3 regions of the Kutzneria sp. NPDC051319 genome follow, and region 3 is predicted to be linked to each of the others. Evidence: riboswitches for the same ligand, from Rfam matches in the RefSeq annotation. Region 3 holds a riboswitch; each other region holds the start of a gene.

Region 1 (5,574 bases), on a different contig from region 3:
CACGGGAATGCCCGACCAGCAACACCTTCGACATGTCCGCGACGGGAGCGTCCTTGACGATCTGCGGCGCCGAGCCGCGACCAGAGCCGGCCCAGTCCGCCCAGTGCTCCAGGTGCAGCCGGACCAGTGAGGAGCGCGCCTGCGCGCCACCGTCGGCGACCTGGTAGTCGAGGGCGTTGATAGCGTCCGCGGAGATGGAGACCGTCACGTATCCCTGCGATGCCAACAACTGCTGGGTCTGGAGATAGCCGCGATAGCTCGGCACCGGCAGGGAGCCGGCCGGGCACGGCCAACCCACGGGATCGGCTTCGGGGTCGGTCGGGCTGTAGCAGGCCTGGTGCCGGCCGTGCAGGAACAGCACCAGCGGGCGGTTGCCCGGGGCGTTCTTCGGGGCCACGACGACGGCCTGCATCTCGGTCGACCCGTTCAGCCCGGGCAGCGGCACCGGGTCGAGCGTGTACTCGCCGGTGCTCGTCTGGTAGCGGCCGGGAGTGCCGGAGTCCACGGATCCCTTGGGCAGCAACGGCGGCAGCGCGGCCGGCGCCCGGGAGTCGGCCTTGGCCTTCGGGTCCGGGGCGTCCAGCCGCTGGCCGCCGGCCCGGACCTCGATCTTGCTCGGATCGCCGATCGCCTTGCCGGGCAAGGAGAACGTACGGTTGTCGCGGCTCGGGCTGGCCCGGCCCAGCAGCTTGCCGCCGGACCAGAACTCCACCGGCGCGTCGCCGGTCAGCGGCTTCGGCGACGTCCAGACAACCTGGCCGTCCACCACCCGCCAGCCCACGGCGCTCGGGGTCTCCGCGATTCGGGCCTGGGCCGTCGGCCCCAGGGCGATCACTGTGAACACGGCCAACAGCAATGGTAAGAGCTTGCGCATCCGACCTCTATCCGTGGTCGCGACCCTGGTTTCCCCCAGTCGGATCCCACGGGTCGTCGAAGCATCCCCGCCACGGTAGGAGATCGCTGCGCGTCGGCGCAGCGATTCGAGCAGAACTCGGCTCTCACCGCCCGCTCGCGCGTCGGCGCTGCCCGACCGGTCAGCCCATCTGGTGCGCCGCGACCACCTTGAGCACAGCCCGCTCCAACGCGTAGTCCGCGTCGGCCGCCACACCCTTCACGTCGGCGTTGAGCGCGGCCACGACCTGCATCGCCGCCGCCAGCCCGGCCGGCGACCAGCCGCGGGCCTGGCCCTGCGCCCGCTTCACCTTCCACGGCGGCATGCCCAGGTCGCCGGCCATCCGGAACGGGTCGCCGCGACCGGCCGAGGCCACCTTGGCCACCGTCCGCACGCCCTCGGCCAGCGCGTCGGCCACCAGCACGTGCGGCACGCCGAGCAGCATGGCCCAGCGCAGCGCCTCCATCGCGCCGGCCCGATCCCCCACGACCGCCAGGTCGGCCACGGCGAAGCCGGTCACCTCGGCCTTGCCCTGGTGGTAGCGGCGCACCGCCGCCTCGTCGACCTTGCCGTCGTTGTCGGTGACCAGCTGCGAGGCGGCCGCGGCCAGCTCACGCAGGTCGTTGCCGACGGTCTCGACCAGCGCCGCCAGCCCGGCCGGATCGATCTTGCCGCCGGCCCGCCGCACCTCGTCCTTGACGAACGCGTCCCGATCGGCCGGCTTGGTGATCTTCGAGCACTCCACCACCGCCGCGCCGGCCTTCTTCAGCGCGCCCGGCAGGTCCTTGGCCACCTTGGCCCGGCCGCCGCCGGTGTGCAGCACGATCAGCACGATGCCGTCGGACGGCGCCTTGGCGTAGGACAGGACCGCGTCGGCGATCTCCTTGCCCACCTCCTGCGCGCCCTCCAGCACCACCACGCGGCCCTCGGCGAACAGCGACGGGCTCAGCAGCTCGGCCAGCTCCGGAGGGGTGAGGTCAGTCACCCGCTGGCGGGTCAGATCGGCGGTCGGGTCGACCTCGCGGGCCTGCGCCAACGCGGCCCGCACGGCCCGTTCGACCAGCAGTTCCTCGTCGCCGAGCACGAGCAGCAGCGGTTCGGGGGCGGCACTCACCCGACCATCCTTCCACGTCCCGCATGGTGGGCGATTGAGTGGCGATGCCAGGTCGAGGTGCCGTACCGTGCAGGTCACAACTGAATACCGCTCATCCAGAGGGGCAGAGGGAACGGCCCGTTGAAGCCCCGGCAACCGGCGACGCACGCTTTGTGGTGCGTCGATCACGGTGCCAATTCCGACCCACACGTGGGAAAGATGAGGAGATACCTCCCATGACCTCGACCGTCGACGCCCGCACCGCCGCCGCCTTCAACCTCGGCCCCGCGCGTGCCCTGAGCTGTCGCGAGTGCGGCCACCAGATCCCGCTGGCCGCCGAGTTCGCCTGTAGCGAGTGTTTCGGCCCCCTCGAAGTGGCCTACGACTTCGGCCGGGTGCGCCGCGAGGACATCGAGGCCGGCCCCAAGTCCATCTGGCGCTACCGCAACCTGCTGCCCGTGCCCACCGACGTGCAGGCCTACCCCAACACCGACCCCGGCCTCACCCGCCTGGTCAAGGCCGACCGCCTCGGCGCCGCCCTGGGCGTGCGCAACCTGTGGGTCAAGGACGACACCGGCAACCCGACGCACTCGTTCAAGGACCGCGTCGTCGCCGTGGCGCTGGCCGCCGCCCGCCAGCTCGGCTTCAAGGTGCTGGCCTGCCCCTCCACCGGCAACCTGGCCAACGCCGTGGCCGCCGCGGCCGCCCGCGCCGGCTGGGAGTCGGTCGTGCTCATCCCGTCCTCGCTGGAGAAGGCCAAGATCCTCACCACCGCGGTCTACGACGGCGCGCTGATCGCCGTGGACGGCAACTACGACGACGTGAACCGGCTGGCCACCCAGCTCGCCGCCGAGCACGAGGACTGGGCGTTCGTGAACGTCAACGTCCGCCCGTACTACGCCGAGGGCTCCAAGACCCTGGCCTACGAGGTCGCCGAGCAGCTCGGCTGGCGGCTGCCCGGGCAGATCGTGGTGCCGGTCGCCTCCGGCTCGCAGTTGACCAAGGTGGACAAGGGTTTCCGCGAGCTGGGCGAGCTCGGGCTGGTCGACGCCACCCCGTACCGCGTGTTCGGCGCCCAGGCCACCGGCTGCTCGCCGGTCGCCTCCGCCTACAAGGCCGGCACCGACGTCGTGACGCCGGTCCGCCCCGACACCATCGCCCGGTCGCTGGCCATCGGCGCCCCCGCCGACGGCCCGTACGTGCTGGACACCGTGCGCCGCACCGGCGGCGCCGTCGAGGACGTCACCGACGAGGAGGTCGTCGAGGGCATCCGGCTGCTGGCCCGCACCGAGGGCATCTTCGCCGAGACCGCCGGCGGCGTGACCGTCGCGACCGCGAAGAAGCTCATCGAGACCGGCCAGCTCGACCCCGACGCCGACACCGTGCTGCTGATCACCGGCGACGGGCTCAAGACCCTCGACGCCGTGGCCGACCACATTGGGCCCAAGGCCACCGTGCCGCCCAACGCCGCCGCCGTCATCGAGGCCCTGGGTCTCTAAGGCATCACCAGCACTATCGGGGCGTCTCCACAGCGACGAACGCCGGCGCGCGCCTGTGCGCCGGCGTTCCACCACGCCGGCACGTCCGCGTCCCGCATCAGCGATCCCGTCGGCGATTTCGCGCTGTTGGAGACGATCACCCGGCCCTGGGCGTTCACGAGGGCCGCTCGCGATCCCAGGCTCCTGAGCTTCGGCTGCAGCACGTGCTCGAACTCCCGCACGAACACGTCCGCCCCCACCACTCCCGCGAACGCGCCGTTCCGCTGCGCCGGCACCGTGAACGTGAGTGTGTACTCGTCCGTGCAGAGGTAGTCCACGTACGGCCCGTTCACGTGCCGCCGGCCCGTGTCCCTTGACGCCGTGAACCAGGATTGCCTTGTGTAGTCCAGGAAGTTCGCGCTGCCCGGCTCCAGGCTGATGAACAGCTGCGCCGGCTCCGCGCTCGTGGCCGTCCACCACTCGAACCCGTACTCCTGGTCCGTCAGCACGTGCGGCGCCGCCACATAGCCCGCCCCGATCACCAGACCGCCCAGCGCGTCCACCACCTGCGGCCTGATGTGCTCCAAGTCCTCGGCTCTGGGCTCCGCCACCTCCACCAGCAGCGACTCCACCGCCACCAGCACCGGCTTCAGCCGGTCGAAGACGTTTTCCACGATCGCCGCGACCTGTTCGACGACCTCGTCACCAGCGTGAGAGCCCATGATGCCCACCTCGGCTGCGCGATTGGCCCGCGCTTAGGGTTACAGCAGGTTCAGGTGCATGTCCACGAGCCGGTCCACCGCTTCCAGGATGTGCTCCTCCGTCAGCTTCCGGGCCAGCTCCCCGTCCTGCCGCGCGATCGCCTCCGTGATCGCCCCGTGCTCCGCGTGCCCGTTGCCGCTCTGCGGTAGCCACAGCAGGCCGCCCTGCTCCCCCTGGAGCTGGATTTCTTGGTGGGTAAGCCTCGGCGACTGCGCCGCCGCCGCGACTTCGAGGTGGAACTGCCGCTCCGCCCTCGCCTGCCCCCGGCTGCCCTGGTCGTTCGTCGCAGCTCCGGCATTGCGCAGGTCTTCGGTCGCCAGCCACAGCCGCTCCACGTCCTCCGGCGAGCTCCGCTCCGCCGCCAGCCTCGCCGCCGCCCCCGCCACCGCCAGGTAGTGGTCCCCGATGTCCCTCAGCTCACTCAGCGACACCGCCCTCAGCCGCTGCTGCCACGACGCCGGCGCCTCCTGGTCCGGCGTGATCACAAAGCTCCCGCCCCCGCGCCCCCGTCTCGTGGCCACCAGGCCCTGCTGTCTCAGCGCCACCAGCGCTTCCCGCACCGTCACCGTGGCCACCCCGAACTGCCCCGCCAGCTCCGCCTCGCTCGGCAGCTGCTCCCCGTCCCCCAGCAGCCCCATCGAGATCGCGTCCGTCAGCCGCGCCGTCACCGCCTCCGCCCGCCCGAGGTCGCCCAGCGGCGCAAACACGTGCGACCTCGCCTGCCCCATGCCCACCCTCACCCTTTCGTCCTCCGACGCCCCGCCCGCGCATTCTCCCGCCGACCCCTTCACCGACGGGCCGAACACCCGCCCACCCGCGCTCCGCTCCCCCGCCTTGCCCAGCCGCTCTCGGCACCCTCAATCCTCCCCCAGACCCTTGCCATATGACATATGGACTCATATGTTTACGTCCATCCCGCTCCTCCGCCACCCGGGACCGCAGGGAGTCGCCATGCGACAGCTGCACCACTTCATCGACGGGGCCCAGGTCGACTCCGCCTCCGGACACCGCGCGGACGTCATCGACCCGGCGACCGGACAGGCGTACTGCACGGCGCCGGTGGCCGAGGCGGCCGATGTCGACGGCGCCCTGCACGCCGCGCAGGCGGCCTTCGACTCCTGGCGGGACACGACCCCGGCTCTGCGCCAACTGGCCCTGCTGAAGATCGCCGACGCGGTCGAGAAGCGTTCCGACGAGCTGGTCCGTGTGGAGTGCGAGAACACCGGGAAACCGTTGGCGCTCACGGCATCCGAGGAACTGCCGGTGGTCGTGGACCAGCTCCGGTTCTTCGCCGGCGCGGCCCGAGTGTTGGAGGGCAAGTCGGCCGGCGAGTACATGCCCGGGCACAC
Region 2 (5,574 bases), on a different contig from region 3:
TGCGACGCACCGGGACGGACGGTGCGCGGGTCGACCGGGTAGCGTGCCAGGCGTGGCCGTGCCGGATCCTGTCGACTTCCGTCTGCTCTCCCTGATCGCCGAGATGGGTCGGGCCGCGGTGCATGACGTCGCAGCGCGCCTGGGCATGGACCCTCGGGAGGCCGCCGCGCGCCTGGTGGCGCTGTCCGCGCAGGGCATGCCGCTGTTGGTCGGCGTGGAGTGCGACCCCAACGGCATCCGGGCCGCGCTGGCCGCCGCGAGCCGGCCGCAGCAGCAGTGGCCGCAGGGCTATCCCCAGCAGCAGCCCCAACAGCAGCCTCAGTACGCCCCGCCCCAGCAGCAGATGCCGCAGCCCCAGTACCAGCAGCAGCACCCCCAGCCGCAGTACGCCCCGCCGCCCCAGTACGCGCCGCCGCCGCAGAGCGTGCCGTTCCCCGCGCAGCAGCCCGCCGCTGCGCCCACGCCCGCGCAGCCCGCGGCCCCCGTGCCGCAGCCCGCCGGGGGCACCTGGGGTCCGCCGCAGACCTCGGCGTGGGCCCGTGGCGACGAGCAGACCGTCAAGGCCGAGCCCGTGCCCCCGCCCAAGTTCACCGTGGGCACCTCGCAGCAGACCGTGGGCCTGGAGGGCGAGCAGCTGTCCATCCAGCTCGTCGAGGTCGTCGACCCCGCCGACTTCCTCTTCACCGCCGCCGGCTACCGCCTCCAGGAGGGCGAGCGGGCCGTGGTCGTGCACACCGAGCTCACCAACCGCGGCACCGTGCCGTTCTCCTCGCTGCCCGACCTCTACCTGCTGCTGATCGCCGCCGACGGCCAGACCGTCTCCAAGGCCCCCGTGTCCCTGTCCTCCCGCCCGCCCCACCGCATCGGCGTCCAGCCGGGCGAGACCGCCGGCGGCCACACCGTCTACGTGCTGCCGGACTCCACGGAGCTCACCTCCGTCCGCTGGAGCCCCCGCCCCGACGACCCCGCCCACTCCCTCACCTGGGAGATCGAGCTCTAACCCCTGTTTTTTTCGCTACGTGAGTGGCTTAGGCGGCTTCTGAGCGAAAATGAGCCACTCACGTAGCCCTTGTTCCCCACCTGAGTGGCTCAAGTGGCGTCAGAAGCGAAATGAGCCACTCACGTGAGAAAAAGGCGGGGTCAGCTCTCCGCGCGGATGCGGTCGAGGGCGATGCGCAGGTCGTCCGGGTACTGGCTCTCAAACGTCACCCACTGGCCGTCGGCCGGGTGGTGGAAGGACAGGGACTTGGCCTGGAGCCACTGCCGGGTCAACGCCAGGCGCTTGGCCAGCACGGGGTCGGCGCCGTAGGTCAGGTCGCCGACGCAGGGGTGGTGCAGGGCGGAGAAGTGCACACGGATCTGGTGGGTGCGGCCGGTCTCCAGGTGCACCTCCAGCAGCGAGGCGGCGCGGAAGGCCTCCAGCATCTCGTAGTGCGTGATGCTGGGCCGGCCGGTGGCCACGACGGCCCACTTGTAGTCGTGCTTGGGGTGCCGGTCGATGGGCGCGTCGATGGTGCCGCGAGTCGGGTCGGGATGGCCCTGGACCAGCGCGTGGTAGACCTTGTCCACGGTGCGCTCCTTGAACGCCCGCTTCAGCACGGTGTAAGCGTGCTCGCTCTTGGCCACGACCATCACACCGGTGGTGCCGGCGTCCAGCCGGTGCACCACGCCCTGCCGCTCGGCCGCGCCGGAGGTGGAGATCCGGATGCCGGCGGCGGCCAGGCCGCCGAGCACGGTCGGGCCGGTCCAGCCGGGGGTGGGGTGCACGACCACGCCCACCGGCTTGTCGACCACCACCACGTCGTCGTCCTCGTGCAGCACGACGAGGCCCTCGACGGGAATGGCCTGCACGGTGACGGGCTGCGCGGGCGCGGGCAGCGTGACCTCCAGCCACGAGCCGGCGATCAGGCGGTCGGACTTGCCGACGGCGCGGCCGTCGACCACCACGTCGCCGGAGTCGGCGAGGGTGGCGACGGTGGTGCGGGACAGGCCGAGCAGCTTGGACAGGCCGGCGTCGACGCGCATGCCGTCGAGGCCGTCGGGCACGGGCAGCTCGCGAAGGTCACTCACTGGTCTTGGCCTCTCGCGTGGAGCGGCCGTCGTAGTCGCGGCCCAGGATGGCCATCAGCACGATGAGCGCGCCGCCGACGCAGATGGCCGAGTCGGCGAAGTTGAACACGGGGAAGTACTGGGCGTTGGGCCCGAACACGGAGATGAAGTCGACGACGTGCCCCTGCAGCGCGCCGGGGGCCCGGAAGATGCGGTCCAGCAGGTTGCCGAGGGCGCCGCCGAACACGAAGCCGAGGCCGACGGCCCAGCCGCGCGAGCGCAGCCGGGGCGCGACCCAGACGATCGCGGCCAGCACGCCGACGCAGATCACGCTGAACACCCACGTCATGCCCGTGACGCCGAGCGAGAACGCGGCGTACGGGTTGCGGATCACGTCCAGGTAGACCAGGCCGCCGGCGAGTTCGAGCGGCGGCTTGCCCTCGAGGTTCGCGACGACCAGTGCCTTGGTGACGATGTCCAGCGCCAGGGCGACGACAGCCGCTGTCACCAGCATGCCGATCCGGCGGGGCAGCAGCCGCTGCGCCGCGACCGGTTCGGTGTTGGGCTCGGTGCTCACCGGGCCATTGTCCCTCAGGCGGCGACGAAGGGCGGCAGCGGCCGGTTGTCGTCGGCCGGCACCCACCTGCCGTCCTCCTGCACGTACGTCCACTTCGGCCCGTTGGTGACGAGTTCACGCAGCGCGGCGACGAGACGGTCCACGTGCTCCACGGTGCTGCCGAGGCCCAGGCTGGCCCGCAGCGCGCGCTGCTCAGTGGCCTCCACGCGCTCCAGCAGGCGCCGGGTCGCCACGTGCGCGCAGAAGGCGCCGTCACGGACGCCGATGCCGTACTCCGCGGACAGCGCGGCGGCGATCAGGCCGGCCTCGTGGCCGTGGACGGTGAAGCTGACGACGCCGACGCGGTCGTTGTCGCCCTGGAAGATGGCCAGCTCGTGCAGGCCGGGGACGGTCTTGAGGCCCTCACGCAGCCGGGTCAGCAGCGCCTGCTCGTGGGCGACGATGCGGTCCCAGCCGTGGCGGGTGATCGTGTCGCAGGCCGCGGCCAGCGCGTGCACGCCGACGACGTTGGGCGACCCCGCCTCATGCCGCTCCGGCACGGCCGACCACGCGACGCCGAGGTGGTCGCCCCAGTCGACGACGCTCTTGGTGGCGCCGCCGCCGACCAGGTACGGCTCGGCCGCCTGCAGCCAGTCGGCCCGGCCGATCAGCGCGCCGGCGCCGTAGGGGGCGTACAGCTTGTGGCCCGACAGCACGGCGTAGTCGACGTCGAGGGCCTTGATGTCCACCGGGCGGTGCGGCGCGAGCTGCGCGGCATCCAGGGCGATGCGCGCCCCGAAGCGCCGGGCCACCTGGGCCAGCTCGGCCACCGGCCACAGCTCGCCCGTGACGTTCGAGGCCCCCGTGACCACGACCAGGCGCGGGCCCTCCGGGCACAGCTTCAGCGCCGCCTCCAGCGCCGGCACGGCCGCGGCCGCCGACTCCGGAGTCTGAATGCGACGGACGTTCGGGCCGCGCCAGGGCAGCAGCGCCGCGTGGTGCTCGGTGTCGAACAGCACCACGGAAGTGCGGCGCGGCAACGACTTCGCCAGCAGGTTGAGGGCGTCCGTGGTGTTGCGGGTGAACACCACCGTGTCGCTGCTACGGGCGCCCACGAAGCGCCGCAACGTGTTCCGGGCCTGCTCATAGACCTTTGTGGACACCTGCGAGGCGAATCCCGCGCCACGGTGCACACTCGCGTACCAGGGCAGCAGTTCGTCCACCGCGTCGCGGACCTGCTCCAGACACGGGGCGCTGGCCGCGTGGTCGAGATTGGCGTACGTGACGCGGTCTCCGGTCACCAGCGGCACGGACAGGCGGGCCCCGACCACTGCCGGCACGGTCGGGATGGTCTTGTCCGTGTTGCGGGCCGGCGGGATCGCGATGGTCACGGGGGTGCTCCTCGGGTCAGGGACCCGCACTGCACCCGGGTCCGCGCTTGCCCTTGTCGCCTGGTGCGACAGGGCCTGGTCCTCACCCGGGGCACCCCACCGCGGAGGAGGGTTGCCGGCCAGCAAGCCGGGGCTTGACGCTGGCACTCATGACCTAACGTCGACCACGGTAACCGACCGTGCGCGGATCCGTCGAGACGTCCTCTCACATCGTGAGAGCCGTCACTAACGGGTGTTTCTGTTCCCGGAGGGGTGAAGGCCCGGTCCATTTGCCGCCCGCCCGGCGCAGACTCGGCGGCGCACCACGTGTGGCCGACCGCCCGGAGGTAGTCATGTTCCGCGAGCTCGACGACGAGCTCAGTCGCCATCTGGCGATGCTCGCCGACCTCGCCCTCGATCCCGACGACCGCATCGTCAGCGGCGTCACCCGGGCCCAGCTCCCCCGCGTCGTCGACGCCGTCGCCACCCTGCTCAGCGAGCACTCCCCGGACCCGGCCGGCCGCTGCGGCGCCTGCCGCCCCGACCACTGGTGGCAGCCCCGCCCGGCGTTCCCCTGCCCCGCCTACCTGGCGGTGCACCGCGCCCTGTTCGCCGGCACCCTGAGCTGATCCCGCGTCAGGACTCCAGCCGGGTCTTCAGGTTGGCCAGGTCCTTGCGGTTGGCCCGGCGCATCTCCATCGCCATCATCGGCGCGGCCACGGTGGCGAAGCCGGACGGCGACCCGCTGTTACGCAGCGTCATCCGTGTCCGCGTGGGCCCGACCGCCTCCCAGGTGTAGGTCGTCCGCATCGGGAACGGCCCCTGGGCGGTCTGCATGACCAGCCGTGAACCGGGCTCATGTTCGACGATCTCGTAGGTGTAGGCCAGTTCCCGGCCGAGGAACCGCGCCACGAAGGCCACCCGCGAGCCGACGGCCACCGGCGGCTCGGTCTCCCAGCGCACGGAGCGGATGTTGACGTACCACTCCGGGGCATTGCCCGGGCCGGCCGCGTAGTCGGCGACCCGCGCGAGCGGGGCGTCGATGACGATCTCGGTCCGGACGTCGACGGCCATGCTCGTTTGTCGCTCCCGCGCCGCCCGGGGTTACCTCGTAGGTGTGCGCGAAACCGTATTTCGGTGTGTCGGAGAGCGGGACTCGCGGGGGTTCAGTCTCGCCCCGATTCGCCCTTCCAGCGGGCGAAACGGCCTGCGCGGTCGACGGCGCGGATGCGGCGCTCGGTGGCGTCGCGGGCGTCGTCGGTGGCCACGACGAGGAGTTGGTCCTCTTCCTGGAGCCGCGTGGTCGACTTGGGCGTGAAACCGGCCTCGCCACGGACGATGAGGCTGATGGTGGCCCCCACCGGCAGCCGGAGCTCCGAGAGATACACGCCATGGAGCTTGGATCCGGGCTGCACCCGCACCTGCAAGAGCTCGGCGCCCAGGGTGTCCAGCGGCGCGGAGTCGACTTCGATCTCCTGTGTGTCACCGGTTTTGACGAGACCGAGCCATCGGGCGACCAGGGGCAGGGTGCCGCCCTGGATCAACGTCAGCACGACCACGAGCACGAACACCGCGTCGACCAGGTGCTGGGCACCGGGA
Region 3 (5,574 bases):
GTGTCCGTGGACGGTGTGTCCAAGACCCAGTGGGTCAAGGCCCAGAACGTCGCCGACGCGCTGCGCGAGATGGGCGTCAAGACCGAGAACGCCAAGCTCTCGGTCGACCCGTCCAAGCAGATCCCGCTCAGCGGGATGTCGATGGACGTCAAGACGGCCAAGACCGTCACCATCAGCGACGGCGGCAACGCCCCCAAGCAGCTCACCACCTACGCGGTGACCATCCAGGAGCTGCTCAAGTCCCTGAACATCTCCCTGGGCGCGGACGACAACGTCGCTCCGGCCTCGGACACCAAGCTGGCCAGCGGCGCCCAGATCACCGTCAGCCGCAACGGCGTCACGGTGGTCCAGGAGAACCAGGACATCCAGCCGACGACGCAGATCGTCAACGACCCGACCCTCGACGAGGGCGTCACCCAGGTCATGGACCCGGGCGTGGTCGGCAAGCAGAACGTGACCTACCGGGTCACCATGCACAACGGCAAGCAGACCGACAAGCAGCAGATCGGCGTGCAGGTCATCACGCCGATGAAGCCGAAGGTCGTCAAGAACGGCACCAAGGCGCTGCCGGGCGACGAGATCTGGGACCGCATCGCGGTGTGCGAGTCCAGCAGCAACTGGCACGCCAACACCGGCAACGGCTACTACGGCGGGCTGCAGTTCAACAACCCGACCTGGCTGTCCAACGGTGGCGGGCAGTACGCCCCGCGGGCCGACCTGGCCACCCGTGAGCAGCAGATCGCCATCGCCAACCGCGTGCGGGCGGCCCGTGGCCTGCAGCCGTGGCAGTGCGCCGGCGAGCTCGGCCTGACCTGAGCCTAGAATCTCGCTTCGTGCCCGAACTGCTGGGACCCGTCGAGGTCCGCGCCCTTGCCCAGGAGTTGGACGTCCGTCCGACCAAGAAGCTGGGCCAGAACTTCGTGCACGACACCAACACCGTGCGGCGCATCGTCGCCGTCTCCGGTGTCACCGCCGATGACGTCGCCCTCGAGGTCGGTCCCGGCCTCGGGTCCTTGACCCTGGCGCTGCTGCCCGTGTGCCAGGCCGTCGTCGCCGTCGAGATCGATCCGGTGTTGGCCGCCCGGCTCCCCGCGACCGCCGCCGAGTTCGCCCCCGACTTCGCGTCCCGGCTCACCGTCGTCGGCGCCGATGCCATGCGGGTCACCGCCGACCAGCTCGGCGCCGCCCCCACGGCCTTGGTCGCCAACCTGCCGTACAACGTCTCCGTGCCGATCATCCTGCACCTGCTGGCCGAGCTGCCGTCCCTGCGGACCGGGCTCGTCATGGTCCAGTCCGAGGTCGCCGACCGCATGGCCGCCGGTCCCGGCAGTCGGGTCTACGGGGTTCCCAGCGTCAAGCTCGCTTGGTACGCCTCCGCCCGCCGCGCCGGTCCTGTGCCCCGCTCCGTCTTCTGGCCCGTGCCCAACGTCGACTCCGCCCTCGTCGCCTTCACCCGCCGCGAGGCCCCGTCCTCCGTGTCACGCGAGGCCCTCTTCACCCTCGTCGACGCCGCCTTCGCCCAGCGCCGCAAGACCCTCCGCGCCGCCCTCGCCGGCTGGGCCGGCTCCGCCGACCGCGCCGGCCAGCTCCTCACCGCCGCCGGCGTCGACCCCTCCCTGCGTGGCGAGCAACTCGGCATCGCCGACTTCGTCCGCGTAGCCGAAGCCGCCGCCGCGTAGTTTCCCCACGTCTGGGGCCAACACCCGCTCCCGCCGGCTTCTTTCCCGCCACCCCGTGACTTTCGCCTGGCCTATCGCCGCCACCCTGGGAACGATCTTGAAAACGGACGCCCTGTGGATAACTTGCCGGGTTGTGGATAACCCTGGGTGCCGGGGAACCTACCGTGAGATACGTCGCGAACCGAGCAATCATCGGGCATCGGTGTGACTTACCGAACGATCCGTGGTTCTTCCTGGGCATGGCTTGATTTTCCACATACCGGTCAGGTGTACTGCTACTTGCATCCATCCCGAGCGGCCGAGAGACCTGGATCGACGAAGCCGCAGCAACCACCCGACCCCGGGCAGGTGCTACCGCCAGGACCGATGGAGGACGTCATGGACCTCGCCCGAGTGTGCGCAGCTCTGCTGCTCACCCGCCGTCGAGTCGTCGATCAGTGCCGCCGCACCGCCACGGGCTGTCAGGCCGGCCGGTAACACCCTACCCGCCGCTGCTGTCGGTTCACCCTTAATCGCCCCGTCCGGTTAGGACGGTCCAAAAAGGACGGTCATACGCGCGCCATGAGCGCGCGTGGCCGCGCGTGCCGTGGAGCATAAAGTGATCACTGTCGACAATCTGGTCAAATCCTTCCCCAGTCGCAGCGGCGCGGTGCGCGCGCTGGACGGCGTCACCCTTGAGGTCCAGGCCGGCGCGGTGTGCGGCGTCGTGGGCCCGAGCGGCTCCGGCAAGTCGACCCTGGCCCGCTGCATCGCCCTGCTGGAGCGACCGGACAGCGGGGCGATCCGCGTCGACGGAACCGACCTCGTCACGCTGGACGGCAACCGGCTGCGCGCGGCGCGGCGGCAGATCGGTGTTGTGCCGCAAGGGGATTCCCTGCTGCGTCAGCGCACGGCGGCGGGCAATGTGGCGCTGCCGTTGGAAACCGCGGGTGTTGACGGCCCGACGCGGCGTCGTCGCGTGGGCGAACTGCTCGATCTGGTCGGCCTGACGGACAAGGCCGCGTCGTACCCGGACCAGCTCTCCGGCGGGCAGCGCCAACGCATCGCGGTCGCCCGCGCGCTGGCCGCGAACCCGGCGGTGCTGCTGGCCGATGAACCCACCTCGGCGCTGGACCCGGAGACCACCGGCTCCGTGCTCACCGTTCTCGACCGGGCCCGAGCGGAGCTCGGAGTCACGGTTGTTGTTGTCACACACGACATGGCGGTCGTCCGCCGGATCTGCGACGACGTGGCGCTGCTCGACGGCGGCCGGATCGTGGAGAACGGCAAACTGCTCGACCTTGTGTCCGATGTGGACAGTCGTACCGCCAACGCGCTGCTGCCCGCGCTCGACCAGACCGACGGCGTCGCCGGCAACCACGACCGCGTCGCGGACGTGGTGCTGGTGGGCTTCGCCGCGGTGGGCGCGCTGCTGCCGGAGGCGTCCAACCGGTTCGGCGTCGACCTCGCCGTGCTCGGCGGCGGACTGACCCGTCTCGGCGAGACCCCGGTGGCCCGGTTCCGGCTGGGCCTGACCGGCGAACGGGCCGACTCCGCGCTCGAGTGGATCTCCGAGGCCGGCGCCCTCGTTCGACGGACCCCGAAGGGTCCGCAGGGAGTCGCTGCGTGAGACCGACCACTCCGTGGTCCGATGTGTTCGACCTGCTCCACCCCGCGCTCGGCCAGACGCTGTACATGGTCGGCGTGGCGACGTTGTTCGCCACGGCGCTCGGGATCCCGCTGGGCGTGCTGCTGCACGTGTCGGCGCCGGACGGCCTCAGACCCGTCCCGCTGCTGCACCGGATCCTGGGCACCGTGGTGGACTTCGGCCGATCGCTGCCGTTCATCGTGCTCATCGTGCTGCTGCAACAGGTTGTCACCCGCCCGCTGATCGGCACCTCGATCGGCCCGACCGCGGCCATCGTGCCGCTGGCCATCGGGGCGGTGCCGTTCCTCGGCCGACTCGTCCAGTCCGCGCTGCGTGAGGTGGACGCGACCGTCGTGGAGGCGGCCGTCACCACCGGCGCCACCCGGACCCGCATCGTGCGATCCGTGCTGCTGGGCGAATCCGCCCCGGCGCTGGTGTCCGCGGTCGGCGTCACCGCCGTCACCCTCGTCGGCTTCTCCGCCATGGCCGGGGTCGTCGGCGGCGAAGGCCTGGGCGACCTCGCCATTCGCTACGGCTACCAGCGCTATGACGACCGGGTTCTCTGGGCCACGGTGCTCGTGCTGGGCGCCCTCGCCATGCTCATCCAACTGCTGTTCGACGTGTCCTCGCGGTTGATCGACCGCCGTCGCCGCGTCACTGCCTGACATTCGAGGAACCACAGTCCCATGAAGCTCCGTGTTGCGCTCCTTGCTGCCCTCGTGACGGCCACCGCGGCCGCCTGCGGGACGGGCGGCGGCGCGGCCGCCGACCCGAACGCCCCGCTGATCGTCGGCGTCAGCCCCACCCCGCACGGCCAGATCCTGCAGTTCGTCGCCGACAAGCTGGCGCCGGCCAAGGGCCTCAAGATCCAGGTCAAGGAGTTCACCGACTACGTCACGCCGAACACCTCGTTGGTCGACAAGTCGCTGGACGCCAACTACTTCCAGCACCAGCCCTACCTCGCCGACTTCGAGCAGAGCCACGGCGTGCAGCTGTCCTGGGTGACGGCCGTGCACCTGGAGCCGCTCGGGCTGTACTCGAAGAAGGCGCACAAGCCGGCCGACCTGCCCGACGGCGCCAAGATCGGTGTGCCCAACGACACCAGCAACGAGGCGCGGGCGCTCAAGCTGCTGGCCGACAACGGCCTGCTCAAGCTCAAGCCCGGCACCGAGACGACTGCCACGCCGCGCGACGTGGCCGACAATCCGAAGCACCTTCAGTTCGTCGAGCTGGAGGCGGCCCAGCTGCCGCGCAGCCTCGAGGACACCGACGCCTCGATCGTCAACGGCAACTACGCGCTGTCGGCCGGCCTGGACACGAAGACCGCGGTGCTGATCGAGAAGGCCCAGGGCAACCCGAACGCGAACGGTCTGGTCACGCGACCCGAACTCGCAGGTGACAAGCGCGTCAAGGAGCTGGCCGAGCTGCTCAACTCCCCGCAGGTCAAGGACTACATCGAGCAGACGTTCCACGGTTCGGTCCTGCCGGCGTTCTAGCCAGCACAGCAACAGCCCGTAGGCTGGACGGGTGCTAGCCGTCGTACCGACACCAGTGACCGTCCGGGCCCCGGCGAAGGTCAACCTGCATCTGTCCGTGGGTGACCTCCGTGCCGACGGCTACCACGACCTGACGACGCTGTTCCAGTCGTTGTCGCTGACCGACGAGGTCACCGTGGCCGTCTCCGACGAGTCCGGGCTCGAGGTGCGGGGCGAGGGCGCGGAGGACGTGCCCACCGACGCGTCCAACCTGGTCTGGAAGGCCGTGCGGGCGCTGGCCGCGCACGTCGGCCGGGACCCGGACGAGCCCAAGCTGCGGATCACCATCAACAAGGGCATCCCGGTGGCCGGCGGCATGGCCGGCGGCAGCGCCGACGCCGCCGCCACCCTGATCGCCCTGGCCCACCTGTGGCGGCTGGAGATGGGCCGGGACGAGCTGTCCACCGTCGCCGCCGAGGTCGGCAGCGACGTGCCCTTCGTGCTCCAGGGCGGCGTCGCCCTGGGCACCGGGCGGGGCGAGCAGCTCGTGCCCGTGCTGTCCCGGCACACCTATCACTGGGTGATCGCCCTCGACGCCGGCGGCCTGTCCACCCCCGACGTGTTCCGCGAGCTGGACCGCCTCCGCGCCGACGGCAACCCGCCTCGCGTCGGTGCCGTCGAGCCCGTGCTGGAGGCCCTGTCCTCCGGCGATCCCAACCAGGTGGCGCTGCTGCTCGGCAACGACCTCCAGGCCGCCGCCGTCTCGCTGCGCCCCGGCCTGCGCCGCACGCTC

What was found. Region 3 has a riboswitch for S-adenosylmethionine ahead of AB0M73_RS22225 (methionine ABC transporter ATP-binding protein). Riboswitches for the same ligand answer to the same signal wherever they lie in the genome.
Region 1: it holds a riboswitch for S-adenosylmethionine, as region 3 does, so the genes downstream of both, thrC (threonine synthase) here and AB0M73_RS22225 (methionine ABC transporter ATP-binding protein) in region 3, are expected to answer to the same signal.
Region 2: it holds a riboswitch for S-adenosylmethionine, as region 3 does, so the genes downstream of both, AB0M73_RS19730 (aminotransferase class V-fold PLP-dependent enzyme) here and AB0M73_RS22225 (methionine ABC transporter ATP-binding protein) in region 3, are expected to answer to the same signal.

What each region holds. Positions count from the first base shown of each region.
Region 1 is NZ_JBFBAM010000009.1:109,849-115,422, reverse strand. It holds gene AB0M73_RS11590 (hypothetical protein) at 1-874, opposite strand, end outside; gene holA (DNA polymerase III subunit delta) at 1,035-2,006, opposite strand; SAM riboswitch class I at 2,095-2,211, shown strand; gene thrC (threonine synthase) at 2,222-3,484, shown strand; gene AB0M73_RS11575 (cache domain-containing protein) at 3,481-4,185, opposite strand; gene AB0M73_RS11570 (GntR family transcriptional regulator) at 4,225-4,953, opposite strand; gene AB0M73_RS11565 (gamma-aminobutyraldehyde dehydrogenase) at 5,177-5,574, shown strand, end outside.
Region 2 is NZ_JBFBAM010000017.1:106,636-112,209, reverse strand. It holds gene AB0M73_RS19745 (AsnC family protein) at 53-1,000, shown strand; gene AB0M73_RS19740 (RluA family pseudouridine synthase) at 1,141-2,025, opposite strand; gene lspA (signal peptidase II) at 2,063-2,584, opposite strand; gene AB0M73_RS19730 (aminotransferase class V-fold PLP-dependent enzyme) at 2,641-3,996, opposite strand; SAM riboswitch class IV at 4,035-4,151, opposite strand; gene AB0M73_RS19725 (hypothetical protein) at 4,329-4,604, shown strand; gene AB0M73_RS19720 (SRPBCC family protein) at 4,612-5,049, opposite strand; gene AB0M73_RS19715 (potassium/proton antiporter) at 5,142-5,574, opposite strand, start outside.
Region 3 is NZ_JBFBAM010000021.1:6,382-11,955, forward strand. It holds gene AB0M73_RS22215 (ubiquitin-like domain-containing protein) at 1-816, shown strand, start outside; gene rsmA (16S rRNA (adenine(1518)-N(6)/adenine(1519)-N(6))-dimethyltransferase RsmA) at 834-1,679, shown strand; SAM riboswitch class I at 1,962-2,052, shown strand; gene AB0M73_RS22225 (methionine ABC transporter ATP-binding protein) at 2,278-3,288, shown strand; gene AB0M73_RS22230 (methionine ABC transporter permease) at 3,285-3,971, shown strand; gene AB0M73_RS22235 (MetQ/NlpA family ABC transporter substrate-binding protein) at 3,993-4,802, shown strand; gene AB0M73_RS22240 (4-(cytidine 5'-diphospho)-2-C-methyl-D-erythritol kinase) at 4,834-5,574, shown strand, end outside.